One region of the Thioalkalivibrio sp. ALM2T genome, then DNA from elsewhere that is predicted to be linked to it. Evidence: predicted binding sites of a transcription regulator. Region 1 holds the regulator's gene; each other region holds the start of a gene.
The links. The regulator FliA, encoded in region 1, starts transcription of late flagellar genes. The targets are predictions, from matches to a motif close to GCTAAAGTTNNNNNNNNNNCNGCCGATA.

Region 1 (6,142 bases):
ACCCTTGCGCGGCTTGCCCGCCGCCTCGCGCACAGCGGGCGTCTCGATGCCATGGTCCACAGCATTCCGCACCAGATGCACCAGCGGATCGGACAGGGCCTCGACCAGATTCTTGTCGAGGTCGGTTTCCTCGCCGAAGATCTCCAGTTCGATCTCCTTGCCCAGATTCCGCGACAGATCGCGGATCACTCGAGGGAAGCGATTGAAGACCTTCTTCACCGGCTGCATGCGGGTCTTCATCACCGAGGTCTGCAGGTCGGAGGTCACCAGTGCCAGCGAACTGATCGCCTTGCCCAGTTCGTCGTCGACATGCTGCGAACGCAGCATGCTCAAGCGGTTTCGCACCAGAACCAGTTCGCCCACCAGGTTCATGATTTCGTCCAGCCGCTCGGTATCCACACGCACGGAGGTCTCGCCCTGTGGAGCCGGGCGCCCCCCGGCCTCGGCCCCGCCGGCGCGGGCACCACCACCGCCCTGCCCACCGGCGGCAGCCGGTTCCGGCGTTACCGCTTTTTCCGGCTCGGGCGCCGCGGCCGCGGGCTCGGTCGGCAGTGGATCCGCAGGGGCGTCCGCAGCCGGTCCGGGCGATGCCGGACCTCCGCCCTTGGCCTGCAACTCGTCCAATAGGTTCTCGAATTCGTCATCGCTGATCAGATCACCGCCCGAGTCTTCGCTGGCCCCGGCGCCGCCCGGCACGGCCGCGTCCACGGGTGCCGGGGCACCGTCACCGTGCAACGTATCCAGCAGGGCCTCGAATTCGTCGTCCGTGATCTCCTCCCCGCCGCCCACCATGGCATCGCCCGGGGCCGAGGCCTGGGGCTCGGGGACTGGCTCCGGTTCAGGCGCGGGCGGCGCCGCGGCGGTATCTCCGGCGACGTCTTCGTTTTTTGCCATGCGCCGCAGGTCCTCGACCACCGCGGCATCGGCGGGGGTCGGGTCCATGCCGGAGCGCAGATCCCCGAACATGACGTTCAGGGAGTCCAGCACGCGGAGCATGGTGTCCATCAGATGGCTATCGGCCCGGCGCTCGCCGTTGCGCAGCAGATTGAAGACGTCCTCGGCGTGATGACAAACCGTCACCAGCGGATCCAGGCTCAAAAACCCGGCGCCCCCCTTGATGGTGTGGAAGCTTCGAAAGACCGCATTCAACAGATCCCGGTCGTCCGGATTCTGTTCCAGGTCGATGAGTTGCTCGTTGAGCCCCTCCAGCAGTTCCCCGGCCTCGATCAGGAAGTCCTGAAGGATTTCGTCATTGGGGTCGATGGCCATTCAGTCTCTCCGGTCCCGTGGCGCCAGTCGTATGGGGGGCACTGCTAGAAGCCCAGGCTTGATAGCAGATCGTCCACCTCGTCCTGTCCTTGAACGACATCTGCGCTGGAATCTTGAGTCTTTGGCACACTGGGGCCGTGGCCCTTGCGGTCCGCCTCGCGGTCTTCTTCGCCACGCTCCAGGGACGCTTCGGCCGCTTCGACCTGCTCCATGCGCCCGCTGGAGAGCCGAATCAGGGTAACGAGGTTCTCTTCAAGGTCGGTCACCAGCTGAATCACGCGGCGAATCACCTGGCCGGTAATGTCCTGATAACTTTGTGCCATCAGCACCTCGGAGAGCAGCCGCCGCAACTCCTCGGCGTCCTCGCCCGCTTGCCCGAAAAAGCTGTCCAGCTCACGCGCGAAATCGCGGAATTCGTCCACCGAGAGCTGCCGGTTGCGAAACCGCGTCCATTTGGCGGTCAAGTCGGCCGCCTGCTGGCTGAACGACTCCGCGATCGGCAGGCTCGACTCGATGGCGCCCATCGTGGCGTGCGCGGCCTGCTCGGTCATGGTGACCACGTAATTCAGGCGTTCCTTCGCATCCGGGATCTCCGCCTGGGTCAGCTCTACCAGACGCGAGTCCCCACGGAAGCTTTGCAAGGCCTCGTGAAGGTCGCGCGTCAGCTTGCCCAGTTCATCGAAGAGCTCGCGGTCGTAAGGACGCGCTAGATCCTGCACCAGCGCGCGCGCCGCCGCGTCGTCGCCCGCCTCGAGCGTCTGCACCAGTTGCCGGGCCAGCTCGAGCTGGCCGTCGCGTGGGGGGTGTTCCTGTTCAGTCATGAGGAGCCTCTTGCTGGTACGGCGCCGAAGGAGCCGGGGCACGTCCACCCGCGCAAGCGAGACGGACGTCGTCCGTATTCATCACCGGGCGATGCTTAGCCCTGTGCTTCAATACGTTCGAAGATCTTGTCGATCTTTTCCTTCAGCGTTTCGGCGGTAAACGGCTTGACCACGTAACCGTTCACACCTGCCTCCGCCGCCTCCACGATCTGGTCGCGCTTGGCCTCGGCCGTCACCATCAACACCGGCATCGACTTCAGGTTGGCATCCGCCCGGACGGCCTTCAGCAGGTCGATGCCCGGCATATTGGGCATGTTCCAGTCGGTAATCAGGAAGTCGAAGTCACCATTTTGCAGCATCGGCAGCGCGGTGCTGCCGTCGTCGGCTTCCTGCGTATTATTGAAGCCAAGATCGCGCAAGAGGTTCTTGATAATGCGCCGCATCGTGGAAAAATCGTCCACGATGAGAATTTTCATTCCCTTGTCCACACGTCACTCCGGGATTCGTAAGGTGAGTTTTAGAATAACTGCAAAGCCGTGCCGTCTTCGAGCCACGACCCCATGCGCGCGCGCAGCCGGATGACCGCCTGGCTGCGAATCTGGCTCACGCGCGACTCGGTCACGCCCAGAACAGCCCCGATCTCACGCAGATTCAGTTCTTCGGTGTAATACAGCGACAGCACCAGGCGTTCGCGTTCAGGCAGATCCCCAAGGGCCTCGGCCAACTCCTCGCGAAACTCGCCAGCCTCAAGGCTACGCGACGGCGAGACTTCCTGCCCCTCGATCACGCGATCGGCCCCGTCATCACCACCACCCAGATCGTCCAGCGCAAACAGATGGGCCCCGGCGTGGTCCTTGAGCATGTCGTAATAGTCATCGATCGCCACGTCCAGTTCCGCCGCCACTTCGCTCCCCCGCGCCGCACGCCCCTCGCGGGCCTCGACACTCTGGATCGCGGCGGCAATACGCCGGCTGTTGCGATGCACCGAACGCGGCGTCCAGTCACTGCGCCGCAATTCGTCGATCATCGCACCGCGGATGCGGATTCCGGCGTAGGTGGCAAAGGTCGCCCCCTGCCCGCCCTCGAACTGCCGCGCCGCCTCCAGAAGGCCGATCATGCCGGCCTGGATCAGATCATCGACCTGGACCGAGGCCGGCAGACGGGCCATCAGGTGGTGCGCGATGCGGTGCACCAGTTCAACGTGATCGGCAATCAACTTCTCGTGCCCACCGGTCGCGGTGGACGTCGCCTGGTAGCCGGAAAGTCGATTACGCGTCGTCATCATGCACTCTGCAGCATTCGTTCCACGAAGAACCCGACGCCCCCGTGGTCACCCCCACCAACCGGCCAACGGTCCACCGTGCGTGCCAGTTCGGCAAACGCCTTGCCGGCCGGACTGCCGGGATACTGCTGAACCACCGGTGCCCTTTTCTGCACGGACTTGCGCAGATGTTCGTCCATGGGGATATAGCCGGCCAGATCGAGGACCACTTCCGGCAGGTAATTGCCACAGACAGTATTGAGTTTCTGCATCAGCCGCTCCGCACCCTCGCGTCCGCTGACCATGTTGGTGACCATCCGGAAACGCCGCAGCCCGTGGTCACGATGCAGCACCTTGATCAGGGCATAGGCATCGGTAATCGAAGCCGGCTCGTCGCAGACCACCACCAGGGTCTCCTGCACCGCCCGGCAGAACGAAGTCACCGACTCCTGCAGGCCCGCAGCGGTATCCACGATCAGGACATCCAGCGGCTTGCGGTAGGCACTGAAGGCATGGATCAGACCCGCGTGCTCGGCCGGCGTGAGGTTCGCCATCGCCGCGATACCGGAGGCCGACGGGACCACCTTCACCCCATCCGGCCCCTGGACCAGGACATCGTCCAGGCTGTCCACCGCGCCGGTCACCAGGTCGTGCAGGGTGCGCTCCGGGCGCATCCCGAGCAACAGGTCCACGTTGGCCAGGCCCAGGTCCGCATCGAACAGCATCACCTCGCGGCCCAGCCGGGCCAGGCCGACCGCCAGATTGACCGACACGTTGGTCTTCCCGACCCCGCCCTTGCCCGAGGCGACCGCAATGACCTTCAACGGCTTGTTAGTGCGTGGCATAACGCCCCTTTCCAACCGGCTGAATCAGTTCCAGTGTTGCCGGCTCGGACCCCTGAGCCGGGCGCAGCGGCGAACGCGAGCGTCGCGGCGGTTCCATCTCGGCCAGCCGTTCGGCAGCCCAAGTCTCACGGGCATTGCCACCCACCTGCGCACCCTCCGCATCGTCGTCCAGCGCCAGGCGGGTCAGATACCCCGTATCGACCCGGTGAAAATCCTCCGCGATGCGCTGGCCATCGCTTACGAACCCAAGTCCCAGGTGCTGGTCCAGCAGGACCGACAGGACCTCGCCCAGCTGTTCTGCCTCGTCCAGCTTGGTCAGCACCAGCGCCGAGGGATCCGCCTTGCGAAACGCCTCCAGCACCCGCCGCAAGGTACTGCCCTGGGTCGTGGCCGACACGACCAACCAGCTCTCGGCACGGATATCCGGCGGCAGATGTGCGAACAGCGACTCCTCCTCCACCGCGCGCGGCGCCTGCCCGGCGGTGTCCACCAGGATCAGGTGGCCATCGTCCACGCGCCGCGCCAGATCGCGCAGTTCGCGCGCATTCTGCAACACGCGCACCGAGATCCCCGCCATCTGCGCAAAGGCTTGCAACTGCCGTGTGGCACCGATGCGCTGGCTGTCCAGGGTCACCAGCGTAACCGAATCCGGTCCCATCCGACGGATCTGGCGCAACGCGATCCGTGCCAGCGTGGTGGTCTTGCCGACACCCGTCGGCCCCACCATCGCCAGCAGCCCGCCCTCGTCCAGAATCGCCGGGCGATGCGTGGCAATCGCACCCGAAAGCCGGGCGCGGAGACGCTCCCAAGCCTGCTCGGGGGAGCTGTCATCGAGGATGCTGCCCGCCAGGCTGCGGGCCAGCGATTCACTGAAGCCGCGGTCGATCAGGCGGACCTTGCATTCTGCCGCCAGGGGGTGACGGGCCGCCCAGCGAGCCTCGTCACTCTCCGCATACTGACGCGTCATCAGGCTGCGCAGGTCACGCAACTCCTGCCGCATCGCGGTGAGCTCGGGATCGGCCGGCCAGGAAGGCGCCACCGAATTCGGGGCGCGGTCGGCGGTACGCGCCTCGCGGGCCGGCTTTTCGGCCTCCGGCTCGCGCACCGGCTCCGAGGACTCGCCATCCTCCAGGGCGGCGACCACCTCCAACCAGCCATCCACCCGGCGACTGGAGAGGATCACGGCATCTTCTCCCTGTTGTTCGCGCACCTGACGCATGGCGTCGCGCATGTCCCGGGCCCGATATCGTCTGACATTCATGCTTTGATCTCCTGCGCCGCTCGCGCGGCGGAACCCCTATGTCTCATGCGGACTGCTTCGCCGTTTCTTCCTGACCGACCGTGGCGACTACCCGAATCCGCCGGTTGTCGGGGATCTCGGTAAACGCCAGGACGGTGAGGCTGCGAACCGCGCCGCGCAACCAGCCGGCAATCCAGGAACGGATCTCCGGTGCCACCACCAGGATCGCCGCTTGACCGGCTGTCTCCTGGCGGCGCGCCGCGTCCGCAACCGAACGCTGCAACCGTTCCGCCAGCCCGGGCTCCAGTCCAACCGTGCCACCCGAGCTGCCCTGCAGGGACTTATGCAAGAGCTGTTCCAGCGAAGGGTCCAGGGCGATCAGTGGCAGCTCATCCTCCGGTCCCACAAGGTCCTGGACGATGGAACGCGACAGCGCGACGCGCACCGCAGCGGTCAAAGTGCCGGGATCCTGACTCTTCACCCCGTCGTCTGCCAGGGTTTCGGCGATCGTGCGCAGGTCGCGGATCGAGACCTGCTCGGCCAGCAGGTTCTGCAACACCTTCAGCACGATCGAAAGCGACAGCGTCTTGGGCACGAGGTTCTCCACGAGCTTCGGCGAATGCCGCGCCAGCTGATCCAGCAGATGCTGTGCCTCCTCGTGCCCGATCAGGCGGTGAGCGTTCTCGCGGAACACCTGCGACAAATG
Region 2 (6,142 bases), on a different contig from region 1:
CTACCAAACCCGCGCCACCGATGGGGTCGGCTGGTATGAGCCCGAGGCGCGGACGTCGCGCACACTGATTCGGGAGGTGGCGCCGGACGCCGATGCCGCGATTGTCGATATCGGTGGCGGTGCCTCCGTCCTGGTGGACGAGCTGCTGGCGGAGGGCTCCAGCAACCTGATGGTGCTTGATGTGTCCGCGGCGGCACTCAACAAAGCCCGCGAACGGATCGGGGGGCGCGCGGCGGCGGTTACATGGCAGGTAGCCGACGTACTGGAATACGCGTTCCAGGGGGCGGCGTTCGATGTCTGGCACGACCGCGCAGTGTTTCATTTCCTGACCGACGCGGATCAACGCACCCAGTACGTGCGTCAAATACGGAACGCCCTGCGCCCGGGTGGGTATGTGGTGATCGGGACGTTCGCGTTGGATGGTCCGGAAACATGTTCCGGCCTGCCGGTTCAGCGGCATTCTCCAGAGACCCTGCAGGACGCGTTCGGCCCGGATTTCGCGCTGGTGAAGTCGCAGCGCGAGGTCCACGTGACCCCGGGCGAGACCGAGCAGACGTTCAACTGGTGCGTGTTTCGCCGGGGCCACTGATCCGCGTCGCACCGTGGTCAGCGGGCTTTACCGCGTCGATCAGCCGCGCTTGGTCTCCGCGGCATGGGACTTGGCCCGAGTACGGATCTCCTCGAAGAACAGTGCTTCCCAGCGGGTGTTGCGCTCGTCCCTCGACAGGGTCCCGTTAGCCGGTTGTTCGCGCTGGATCCGGTTATCCGCGGCGGCCTCTGCAGCGTCCAGGATCTTTTTGAAACTCTCCCGTGCCGCGGCCGCCTTCGGGTCAATCCCCTGGCGCTGCAGGACATCGGCCAGCAACGCCCCGCCTTTCTTCCACTTCGACCAAAGCCTCATCAGGGGTCTCCTTGGGGTTCGGTTCGGAATGGCCCGGTCCAATGTACAACGGGTTTGGAGCCTGGGGTTCGTCAGTCGCCAAACAGTGTACCGGGAACGCCTGTGGCGGAATTCGGGCGCCCATACGAATAAGGCCCTCCGAAGAGGGCCCCGTTACCATCGAAAGCTGGCGCTTAGTTCGAGAAGAAACGCACGTTCGGGTCGGCCATGTAGGCACCGACTTCTTCCGGGTCGGCCGGGGTGATGCCCTCGAGCAGGTCGGCCTCGGTGTAGTCCGTGTTCGGCAGGAAGATGGCGCAGGTCTCAACGGTGGCACCGTTGTTGAGCAGGTTCATCATCAGCTGCTGCGCGTTCCGGTCGGCGGGCTGCATGGTGGCGCCGTCGTAGTCTTCGGTCGCCATCGTCGCGGCGGGACCGCACAGCAGGACGCGGATCTCCTGACCCTGACGCATGCTCTGATTGGCCAGCACCATGGACATGAACTGGGTGTGATCGTCGGCCGAGGTGACGCTGACGAACAGCTTGGAGGGCTCACCCGCCTGCGCAGCCGCGCCGGCACCGGCGAAAGCGAGAAGGGCGGAAGCGGCTAGAGTCTTGATGGCTCGCATGGAGTCTCCTGATCGGTTCTGAAAGTGGAAAGTCAGAATATAAGCGTATGCTGATAATAAATGCAAAAAGAATGCGTCCAGATCGCATTGATCGGGCCATCCGCGACCTGCCCACCGTCGGCGGGTGAAAGCATCACGGGCCAGCCTATGGCTCGGATCGCGTGTGGATGCTGGAGTTCCCGGTATCCCGGTAAGAGGCAACGTTGTGTACATCCAAAGTCTGGATTGCGTCGCACGTTCTGACAGACTCGCTGCTCCGGGGGCCTTCGTGCATGGCGGTGGCGGTCCGCCTGGCAAGACGGACCGCTGTACCCCAAGCAGCCCTCACGGTGCCTGTCGGGGTAGGGTCAGCTAATGCGGTAGGCGGAGGCCAGGTCGCGTACGCGTGAGGCGATGTCTGCGACCTCCTGGCTGGCGGTCGCCGTCTGGCGGGCCCCGTTAGCGGTATCGCCGGTGATGTCATTGATGGCGTAGATATTCCGGTTGATCTCCTCGGCCACCGCGTTCTGCTCTTCCGCCGCACTGGCGATCTGCGTGGTCATGTCGCTGATCCGGCCGACCGCCTGAACGATGGATTCCAGCGCCTGGCCGGCGCGTTCGGCGTCGTTACTGGTGGCCTCGGCCATTTCGCGTCCGCGGCCCATGGCGGTCACGGCGTTGCGGGTGCCGGCCTGCAGCGCCTCGATCATCGCCTGGATATCCGCCGTGGAGTCCTGCGTGCGCGAGGCGAGGGTACGCACCTCGTCGGCGACCACGGCGAAGCCGCGCCCCTGTTCGCCAGCGCGGGCGGCCTCGATGGCCGCGTTTAGCGCCAGCAGGTTGGTCTGTTCGGCAATACCGCGAATGACGTCGAGCACCGAGCCAATCTGCTGCCCCTTCTCGTCCAGGTTGCGCACGGATTCCTCGATGGTCGCGACTTCGCCCGACAGGCGTCCGATGTCGCTGACCACCGTGCGCACCACTTCGCCACCCGCGCGGGATTCCTGATCGGCTTCCTGGCTGGAGGACGCGGCATCGGAGGCGTTGCGCGCGACCTCTTGCACCGTCGCGGCCATCTCGTTCATCGCCGTCGAGACCTGTTCGGTCTGCGAGCGCTGTTGGTCGATGTTCCCGTTGGTCTGGGTACTGACGGCGGACAGCTGTTCCGCGGCAGAGGCCATCTGGTCCGTTAGGGTGCGCAACTCGCGGATTGAGTCCTGGAACTGGTCGAGCATGCTGTTCAGGGCGCCTGCAGTGGCGCCGATCTCGTCGTCGGAGCGGACGTCCACCCGGCGCGAGAGGTCATGGTGCTCGGCAATCTCCGTAAGCGTCTCGCGCATCCGGGAGATCGGGAGTGCCACCGAGCGATACGTCCAGACCCCGGTGACCACGACGATGATCAAGACCACCAGCATCAGCGCGCCGCTGCGCACCAGAACCTGGGTGTAGAACGCCGATACCCGCTCGGCCTCGGCCCCGGCAACATCGATCTGCAGGTCGACCAGCTGGGTAATCTGGTCGCTGATCGGATCGATGGTGTCGTACAGCGGACCGTTGAAGGCGTCGAGCTCGCCCTGGACATCGCCGGACATCCCGCCAAGGGCTCCCTCCAGACGGTCCAGATCGGCGTTGGCTGCGCGGAACAACCCGCGGGCACCATCGGCCAGTTCCTGCTCACGGGGCGTCAGTGTGGTGGCCAGGTAGGCGTCCCAGATCGCGGCGATCTCCTCTCGTGCCTCACGGACGTCGGCGAGTGCCTCTTCCGCCGTCATCCGTCCGGCGTCCGCCTTGTTGACCGCATCGATGACCAGCACCGCATAGTTGTCGGCGATGGTCTTCAGCTGCTGCAGGGGTACGACGCGGTCGTGATAGATGTTCTGCACGCCCTCTTCAATGTTGGCTGTGCCGCGTGCGGCCAGGGCCGCCAGCAGCAGGAGCGCGGCCACGGGCACCACGATGGTGATGACCAGCTTGGATCGAACAGAGAGCGAACGGAAAATCATGGGCGGTCCTTGTGAGGCCTGTATTGGGAGCAGCCCGCAACCTCGGGCCATGACCACTGTAAACGGCCTGGCCGGCCAAACCTTGAGATGGATCACCCGTGGCGACGTCCGCCAGCAGTCCACTCCCAGCCGGTTCGAATGGGTGTCGGGCCTGCGCGGTTGGCGGCGTACTTGCTGGGGGTTCCGCGGCGTTTTCTGCGAGGCCGACTGACCAAGCAAAAGGCAGGGTTTGACCCCGAAGGTCCCGCAAAGGTCCCGAAGGCCCTACCTCATCTCGCGGACGGTCCGGACGAGAGGGTCTCGCGGATGCGCCGCACGTCGCGCACATACTCCAGCATGGCCGTCATGGCATCGGCGAACAGGTAGGCCGCGAACAGGACCAAACCGCCCGCGAACAAACCGGCGAGGGGCCACAGGATCGCCGTCAGCAGGGCCAGTCCCCAGCTCGCCGGTTCCACCAGCCCGGCTTCAAGTCCCAACGCGGCCACCGCAACGCCCGCAAAGGGCTCGGCCGCCGTCAGGGAGATGACCGACAACGCCAGTGCGAGCAGCACGAAGGCAATCGCCAGCAGTTCGCCGACCAGCCGTGTGCAGACTACAACGCAGGTGATGGCGGGATAGTCCCGCGTCTCCAGCGCGCCCAGTGCGCGGGCCCTTCGCCACAGGAGTACGACCCAGGCCAGCACCGCAACGGCAAAGAGGGTCTGCAGCAGCACCAGGGATGCGACCGGCCAGGGCACCTGCGGCGTTTCCTGTGCCAGCGTCCAGAGCGTCACCGATGTCAGTAGCCCGCCCAGGCCCGTCAGGACCGCCATACCGCGCAGCCCCCATCCCGCCAGCCGCTGCAGGGGGAGTGCGCCCTTGGTCCCGCCGGTTGTCTCGTCGTTCACGGCCGTCTCCATGTCGTTCGCATACGGCCACACGATAGTGCCTGAAAACCGGCCCCGTCAGGTTGCGGGAGAGCGCCCGGGTCAGTCCTTTTTGCGGAGCAGGTCGGCGAAGCCGTGGTTGACGTCCCGGTGGCCTGCCTCGTCGGCGCGTACCGCGCGGATCACGTCGGACAGGCGGGCATCTTCCGCAAGGTTCCAGTACTGGATCGCGCGTTCCGGCGCGGCGACGTTATCGAGCCCGCCGGACTCCACTTCCTCCAGGTATTCGGTGTAGCTGACGACCGCTTCCTCTTCGAAGTAGCCTACGATCCGGTGCGCCGTACGCGACGAGATGATGTAGATCATAAAGAACAACGTGTAGAAGAAGCCCTGTGCCAGGATGATCAGGAAGCGCTCCAGCCAGTTGGGCGAGGTGATCTCGATGAAGGTGAGCAGGTGCATGCGCTCGTTCTCGGCCTCGTCCATCAGCGTGCGGATCCAGCCGTGGTCATCCTCCATGCGCCGCAGCGAGCGCAGGTGCTGCAGCGTGGCGCCCACCATGCCGGGGACGCCCGCAACCGTCTCCAGGACCACGGCGCGGTGTCCGTAGCGCCGGGCAAAGAAGGTGTCGGCGAAGAATCGCATCAGCGAGGTAAAGCCCCGTGCGACGCGGTCGGAGAAATCACGGGGTTCGTGGTGGCGGCTCAGGTCGATATCGCGGTCGTTCGGCATGCTGCCCCTAACGCTGATCAGTGCGCCGTTTCAGGCGGCAGGTATCCATGGAGCATAGAACCCGCCGTCTGAAATGTCGTGAGGCCGCTTCACAGAGCGTGAAACCCGATGCATGACAGGAGCCCGGATTGCGTTTCTGATGTCCAATGTCGAGGTTGTGGATGGGGCGGTGCAATCGCGGGAACCGGGAGCCAAGAAGGCGGCCTCAGAGAGAGGCGAACATCAAAGGAGAGCGCATGGCGAACGAAACGAGCAAGCCGCAGCTGGAGATCAGCGTGAACGCGGCGCGCGAACTGGTCGATATCGGCCTGGCCGTGTTGCTGGATATCCGTCAGCCCTTCGAACTGGAGCTGGAAGGCGCGGTAGAAGGTGCCGTGCCTGTGCCCCTGTTCCGCCTGAAGCAGCTGCTGGGTCGCGAGCTGTCCGAGGAGGAACAGGAACTGCTGGATGCGGACGAGCCGGACGAGCGGGATTTCCAGCACTTCATCTCCCTGATCAACCGCCACCACGTCACCCAGGACCAGATCCTGCTGTGCCTGTGCAACAGCGGCCGCCGCAGCCTGCGTGCCGCAGAGCTCCTGCGGGACCTCGGGTATGCACGCTGCCTTTCCGTCCGGGAAGGTTTCCGTGGCTGGACCAGCAAGGGGGACACATGATCCATGGGCATGTTCGTCAGTGTTGATCGCGGATATGGGCTACCTAAGGAGGTGAGCGGGGGCGATTTCGCCTCAATGGTCACCGTTTCGGGCCCTGACCCGGGGCCGACCCCGTCATGACCGTCAATGGGCGCCGGCCGGGTGATTCTACGGAGGGGCGCTGCCATGCTTCGACTGCCGGCCGTTCCGTTTGCCCAGCAATCCTGGTGCTGCCGACTGCACATCGGCGCGCTTGTCGGGTTGGTTCTGCTTGTCGGAAGCCCTCTACTGGCGCATGCGGATGACGCCGAAGACTGGCTGGCCGCCATTGCCGAATCACCGCTGGGGGAGCCGATTGCCGTTACCTCCACTGTGCAGGGCGGCGTCGTCGAGGGGGCGGTGCACGCCCGGCTGC
Region 3 (6,142 bases), on a different contig from region 1:
GTACGCCTCGCGCATGGCGGCGGGGGGCGGATGCAGGCGAAGCTGCTGGACGAGGTAATCCTGCCAGCGCTGGGCATCCCGGCCCTCGCCGCCCCCGATGCCGCCGTGCTCGACGCCCCGGGCGGGCGCCTGGCAATGACGACGGACAGCTTCGTGGTGCAGCCGCTGTTCTTCCCGGGTGGCGACATCGGCCGGCTCGCGGTGCACGGTACGGTCAACGACCTGGCGATGGCCGGGGCGCGCCCGCTGTGGCTGACCCTGGGGCTGATCCTGGAGGAGGGGCTGCCACTGGACGACCTGCGGCGCGTCCTCGCCTCGGTGCAGGCGGCCGCAGAGGAATGCGGCGTGCGGGTGGTCGCCGGCGACACCAAGGTGGTGGAGGCCGGGCGCGGCGACGGGGTCTACATCAGCACCAGCGGGGTGGGCGTCGTGCCCGAAGGCGTGCAGATCACGCCGGGCGCGATCCGGCCCGGTGATGTACTGCTCGCCAGTGGCGATCTTGGCCGCCATGGTGTCGCAATCCTCGCCGCCCGCGAAAACCTGGGCCTGGACCCGCCGATCCCCAGTGACAGCGCATCGGTCGCCGGGGCCGTGGCCGCACTACTGGCCGCCGGCGTGCCAGTCCGCGCGCTGCGCGACCCGACCCGCGGCGGTGCGATCGCCGCCCTGCAGGAGCTGGCCGATGCCTCCGCCTGCCGCCTGGTGCTGGACGATACCGCGATACCGGTGCGCGACGATGTACGCGGGGCCTGCGAGATCCTCGGGCTGGATCCCCTGCATTCGGCTTGCGAAGGGCGCTTCCTGGCCGCCGTTCCGGAACCCGCGGCAACCCGGGCGCTGGCGATCCTTCAGGCGCGTCCGGACACGGCCGGCGCCGTCGCCATCGGCCGTGCCGAGGCGGGCGAACCGGCGGTGATCCGGCGCCTGGCGACGGGGGTGGAACGCCGCGTCATCCTGCCGGCCGGCGAACAGCTGCCCCGGATCTGCTGAAGTCGTCGTACGCGACTCGCAATGACAGGGATCTCAGGCGCGAGCCCCAGCGGTGCCAAGGCCGCCTGCCCTAAACGCGGAACTGCCCCACCAGGCGCTGCAACTCGGCGGCTAGGCGGGCCAGCTCGTCGCCGGCAGACTGCGTCTGGCGCGATCCCGTCGAAACCTCGGTGGCGATGTCGTTGATATTGGTAACGTTGCGGTTGATCTCTTCGGCCACGGCGGATTGCTCCTCCGCGGCACTGGCGATCTGGGTATTCATGTCGCGGATCTGGCCCACGGCCTCCTGGATGCGAGACAGTGCAGCCTGAGCCTCCCCGGCCTTGTCGACGGACTGCCCCGCCTGGGTCCGGCTCTTTTCCATCACACCGACCGCATGACGCGTACCCGACTGCAGGCGCTCGATCATGCCCTGAATCTCCTGAGTCGATTGTTCCGTGCGGCTGGCGAGCGAGCGCACCTCGTCGGCCACCACCGCGAATCCACGGCCCTGATCACCGGCGCGGGCCGCCTCGATCGCCGCGTTCAATGCCAGAAGATTGGTCTGCTCCGCCACTTCCTTGATGACCTCGAGGACCTTGCTGATGGACTCGGAATCCCGGCCTACTTCCTCGATCGCCGCCCCAGCTGTTTCCACCTCACCGGCAAGTTTCTCGATCGCACTGCGGGTTTCACTAACCACGGCCGATCCGGAGCGCGTCTCGTCGTCCGCCGAGTTGGCGGACTCCGAAGCCCCCATCGCGTTCCGGGCGACCTCCTGAACCGTGGAGGTCATCTCGTTCATCGCAGTGGCCACCTGGTCGGTTTCCGAACCCTGGCGCTGCACGGCCGCATCCGACTCCCGGGTGACTGTGGCCAGTTCCTCGGCGGCTGCGGCCACCTGAGAAGTCGAACCCGACACCTGACGCACCAGCTGGTGCACCTTGTCGACGAACGCATTGAAACTGCGAGAAAGCTCCGCCAGCTCGTCCCGGCCTTCCACCTCGATGCGTTTGGTCAGGTCGCCGTCTCCCGCCGCCAGGTCGTCCGCCATGCCCTGCACCTTGCGCATACGCCGCGCCAGCATCATCGCCATCCACAGGCTGATACCCGCCGACACAACGACCGCCGCCACACCGGCCCCAAGACCGCTGATAAATGCCGCCTCCACCTGGGATTGCACACGCTCCCGGGCGGCCTCGGTGGCGGCCTCCTCGGTCTCGGTCAGCGCCTGGATTTCCTGACGGATCGGCCGCCATGCCGGGTTCTCGATTTCGGCGAGCAATCGCGAGGCCTCGTCCACCTCACCGGCACGCGCCAGATCGAGCACATTCAGACGAGCCCGTTGCACCTGAGCCCAGTTCGCCTCGATCGTGTCCAGACTGGCAATGACGTCCTGCCGGACCGCGACATCCCGCAGGAACGAAAGCGCCCCTTCAAAACGTTCGGCCGTGCCCGCCACCACCTGCGGCGGTAATTCCAGGTCCGGATTGAAGATCTGGTTCCGCGTGGCAATACCCCCCAGCAGGCCATCCCCGAACATGGTGTTCAGGGCGGACATCCGCGCCTCGTTCTCGTCCAGGTACGTCGTGAATTCAGCCTCGACGTTCTGCACGCCTCGCAGCGTCACACCGACCGCAATGGCAATCAGGGCCGTGGTAATCAAGACCGTCGCGATCATGCGACCGCGAATCGTCTGCAGAGAGATCATGGTGTTGGCATTCCTTGGCTGTGCGAATAAACGTGGCGATAAAACCGCCTTCTACCTTATCGGCCGTCGGAACGAATACTGAAGATCAACCGCCCCGCTCCGGGCTCACGCCTCAGGGCGCGCGATCTTGCCATGCCCGATCGTGACACTTCCCGCCGAGCGCCCGTAGCCAGGCGGCTCGTGCGGGCCTCCAGCCAATGCTTAGGGAAAGGCGACTGAGCCATTACCCGTTGCGCCCTGGCTGGCGTTTGACCCGGGACGTCCGCAGAATGCCGCGATGAATTTCGCCACCACAGACGCGCTTGGAGAGCTAGCCTATCGTGGCAGTCACTCGGCGCCCCTGGTGGTGGTATCGCTGGCTATCGCGATCCTGGCGGCTTACGCGAGCATCAGCCACGTTGACCTGATCCGGAACACCACCGCGCGGGCCGCGCGCATCGGCTGGCAGATCAACGGCGCCATCGCCATGGGGGTGGGCGTCTGGACCATGCACTTCATCGGTATGGTGGCGTTCCAGCTGCCCCTGGAAATCGAATACCACCTGGGCATCACCATGGCTTCCGTGCTGCCGGCCATCGCGGCCGGTTACGTCGCCCTGCAGGTATTGCGCTCGCCCTGCGTCTCGGTACAGGCAATTGCGCTGGGCGGGAGCCTGATGGGGGTCGGCATCGGCGCCATGCACTATATCGGCATGAGCGGCATGATCGTGGATGCCGACATGCTGCACCAGCCCACGCTTTTCGCCCTGTCGATCGCCGTGGCCATAATCATGGCCAGCATGGCCCTGGCCATTCCGCGCTTGCTGGATCGCTTCCTGGAAAACGGAGAACGGTATCAACCTACCCTGTTCAAACTGGGCAGCGCAGTCCTTATGGGGCTGGCCATTTCCAGCCTGCACTATGTGGCCATGTCGGCCGCGCGTTTTGTCCCTGGCGACGGTCAGCACTCCAGCCTCGCGGGCCTGACTGTACAACCGGGGCTGATCGCCGGCCTGGCCGTGGGTGCTAGCCTGTTCATCCTGATCACCTCGACCATCACGGTGACCCTGCGCCTGCGCATCGAGGGCGCGCAACTGGACGCAGACATCCTGGCAGCACGGGCCCGACAGCTGGATGACCGCTTCCAGAAGATCGCTTCCCGCCTGCCTGGCGTGGTGTATCAGTTCCGCCTGGGGCCCGATGGAAGCCTGTCCTTCCCCTATGCCAGCCATGCGATCGAAGATATCTACGGGGTGACCGCCGAACAGGTGCAGGAGGATGCCTCGGAGCTCACCAACGTCATTCACCCGGCGGATCTGGACGGGGTTCTGGCCTCCATCCAGGCCTCCGCCAACGATCTGTCGGTATGGCGCCACGAGCATCGCGTGCGACACCCCGAACACGGCGAACGCTGGCTCCAGGGCAACGCGACCCCGGATCGCGAACCGGACGGGGGCGTACTCTGGAACGGCTTCATCACCGATATCACGGACCAGAAGCGCACTTCGGCACGCATCCACCAACTGGCCTTCTATGATGAACTGACCGGACTCGCAAACCGGCGACTGCTCGAGGAGCGCCTCGAACATGCGCGGGCTCTTTCCGCACGTCACCGGCATTACGGGGCCGTGCTATTCCTCGACCTGGACGACTTCAAGCGCCTCAACGATACGCTGGGGCACTCGGTCGGGGACGCACTCCTGAAGACACTGGCGCGCAGGCTGGAGAATCGCGTGCGCAGTGCGGACACGGTGGCACGCCTTGGGGGTGACGAGTTCGTCATCGTCCTCGAGGAACTCGGCGAGCGGGAAGAACTCGCCGCCCAGCAGGCCGTTCATGTAGCCGAGGAAGTCCAGGCCCTCGTGACCGAACCGGTGCAACTGCGGGGTCACGACTATCAGTGTGCCGTCAGTATCGGCCTTACCGTGTTCTTGGGCGACGAGCATACCCACGAGGAGCTCTTGCGCCGCGCCGACGCCGCGATGTACCAGGCAAAGGCGGCCGGCTCCAACGCGATCCGTTTCTTCAATCCGACGCTCCAGGCAGAGATGGAGGAGCGTTTCCGGCTGGAAGCGGACCTTCGGGCCTCCATGGGTAGCGATCACTTCGTTCTGCACTTCCAGAGGCAGATCGACCCCGAAGGCCGCACCGTGGCCGCCGAAGCGCTGCTACGCTGGCATCACCCGGTACGCGGGCTTGTCGCCCCCCTGGACTTTATGCCGTTGGCGGAGGATACCGGGCTGATCCGGCCACTCGGGCACTGGGTCCTGAATGAAGGCTGCCGACAGATCCAGCGCTGGCAACAGGACCCGGCTACCGCGCATTTGAGCCTGTCGGTCAATGTCAGCGCCGCGCAGTTCCATCAAGACGACTTCGTTTCTCAGATCGAACGTCTCCTGGAAGGCTGGCCGATCCCGCCTGAACGGCTCAAGCTCGAACTGACCGAATCGCTGGTACTCGCCGATCTGGAGGACAGCATGTACAAGATGGAGCAGATCCGGGCACTGGGTATCCGGTTCTCCATGGACGACTTCGGTACTGGATACTCCTCGATGGCCTACCTGTCCCGTCTCCCGTTCGACGAGGTCAAGATAGACAAGGCCTTCGTGCAAGCGGCCGGACAGTCCGGTCACGGACGAGACCGGGTCATCATTGAGGCCATCATCAACCTGGCCCAAAGCCTGGATATGCGGGTCGTGGCCGAAGGCGTGGAAACCGCCGAGCAATTCGAGTTGCTCGCCGAGCTCGAGTGCCACTACTTCCAAGGCTATTATTTCGGGCGCCCGGGACCGGCGACAGCCATCATGGGCTAAGCCACCCTCCGGCCGGCGAGCCACACGTCCCGCCTTCAGGAATGCCCTGGCTACTCGTTGGGCGCCTGGAGCTGGTCGCTGCACACTTGATTGCGGCCGTTGGCCTTGGCCCGGTACAACGCCTTGTCTGCGCGGCCGTACAGGGACGCCTCCGTGTCATCGGGCCGCACGGTCGCCACCCCCGCGCTGAGCGTCACAGGCCGAGCTTCGACCCGCGCGAACCCGCAGTCCGCGATCCGTAGCCGCAGGCGCTCCGCCACTTCCCCGGCGGCGGCGGCGTTCGTCGCCGGCAGGATCAGGGCGAACTCCTCGCCACCAATCCGCGCGATCAGATCCACCTTGCGCACCAGCGGTCCCAGCCGCTCGACGACTTGTTGCAGAACCAGGTCTCCCACGTCGTGCCCAAAGCGATCGTTGATCAACTTGAAATCATCGAGGTCGAGCAGGACGAGGGAGAAAAGCTCCGTATTGCGCCGGAAACGGTGCAACTCGTTCTTTAGCACAGCATCGAAGACCCGACGATTACCAATGCCGGTGAGGGAATCCGTGGTCGCCAGCTGGGTCAGGTCCTCGTTGAGCGAGAGCAGTTCTTCCTGCTTGTCCTCCAGCCCCTCGCGAAGCTTCTCGTTGCTTGCGAGCGCTTCCTGAAGCTCACGCATTTGCCGGCGCAG

Region 2: a site for FliA is predicted at 3,552-3,579, ahead of F816_RS0105550 (methyl-accepting chemotaxis protein). Genes of this name have one in related genera too.
Region 3: a site for FliA is predicted at 2,738-2,765, ahead of F816_RS0109740 (methyl-accepting chemotaxis protein). Genes of this name have one in related genera too.

Annotation. Positions count from the first base shown of each region.
Region 1 is NZ_KB906556.1:146,306-152,447, reverse strand. It holds gene F816_RS0100660 (chemotaxis protein CheA) at 1-1,269, opposite strand, end outside; gene F816_RS0100655 (protein phosphatase CheZ) at 1,314-2,090, opposite strand; gene cheY (chemotaxis response regulator CheY) at 2,186-2,566, opposite strand; gene F816_RS0100645 (RNA polymerase sigma factor FliA) at 2,608-3,375, opposite strand; gene F816_RS0100640 (MinD/ParA family protein) at 3,372-4,196, opposite strand; partial or broken gene flhF (flagellar biosynthesis protein FlhF) at 4,365-5,457, opposite strand; gene flhA (flagellar biosynthesis protein FlhA) at 5,501-6,142, opposite strand, start outside.
Region 2 is NZ_KB906558.1:182,127-188,268, reverse strand. It holds gene F816_RS0105565 (class I SAM-dependent methyltransferase) at 1-589, shown strand, start outside; gene F816_RS0105560 (hypothetical protein) at 629-901, opposite strand; gene F816_RS0105555 (DsrE family protein) at 1,075-1,509, opposite strand; gene F816_RS0105550 (methyl-accepting chemotaxis protein) at 1,857-3,491, opposite strand; gene F816_RS0105545 (hypothetical protein) at 3,761-4,393, opposite strand; gene F816_RS0105540 (alternative oxidase) at 4,463-5,092, opposite strand; gene F816_RS0105535 (rhodanese-like domain-containing protein) at 5,329-5,748, shown strand; gene F816_RS0105530 (hypothetical protein) at 5,914-6,142, shown strand, end outside.
Region 3 is NZ_KB906564.1:30,081-36,222, forward strand. It holds gene hypE (hydrogenase expression/formation protein HypE) at 1-990, shown strand, start outside; gene F816_RS0109740 (methyl-accepting chemotaxis protein) at 1,061-2,680, opposite strand; gene F816_RS0109745 (EAL domain-containing protein) at 2,958-5,471, shown strand; gene F816_RS0109750 (diguanylate cyclase) at 5,522-6,142, opposite strand, start outside.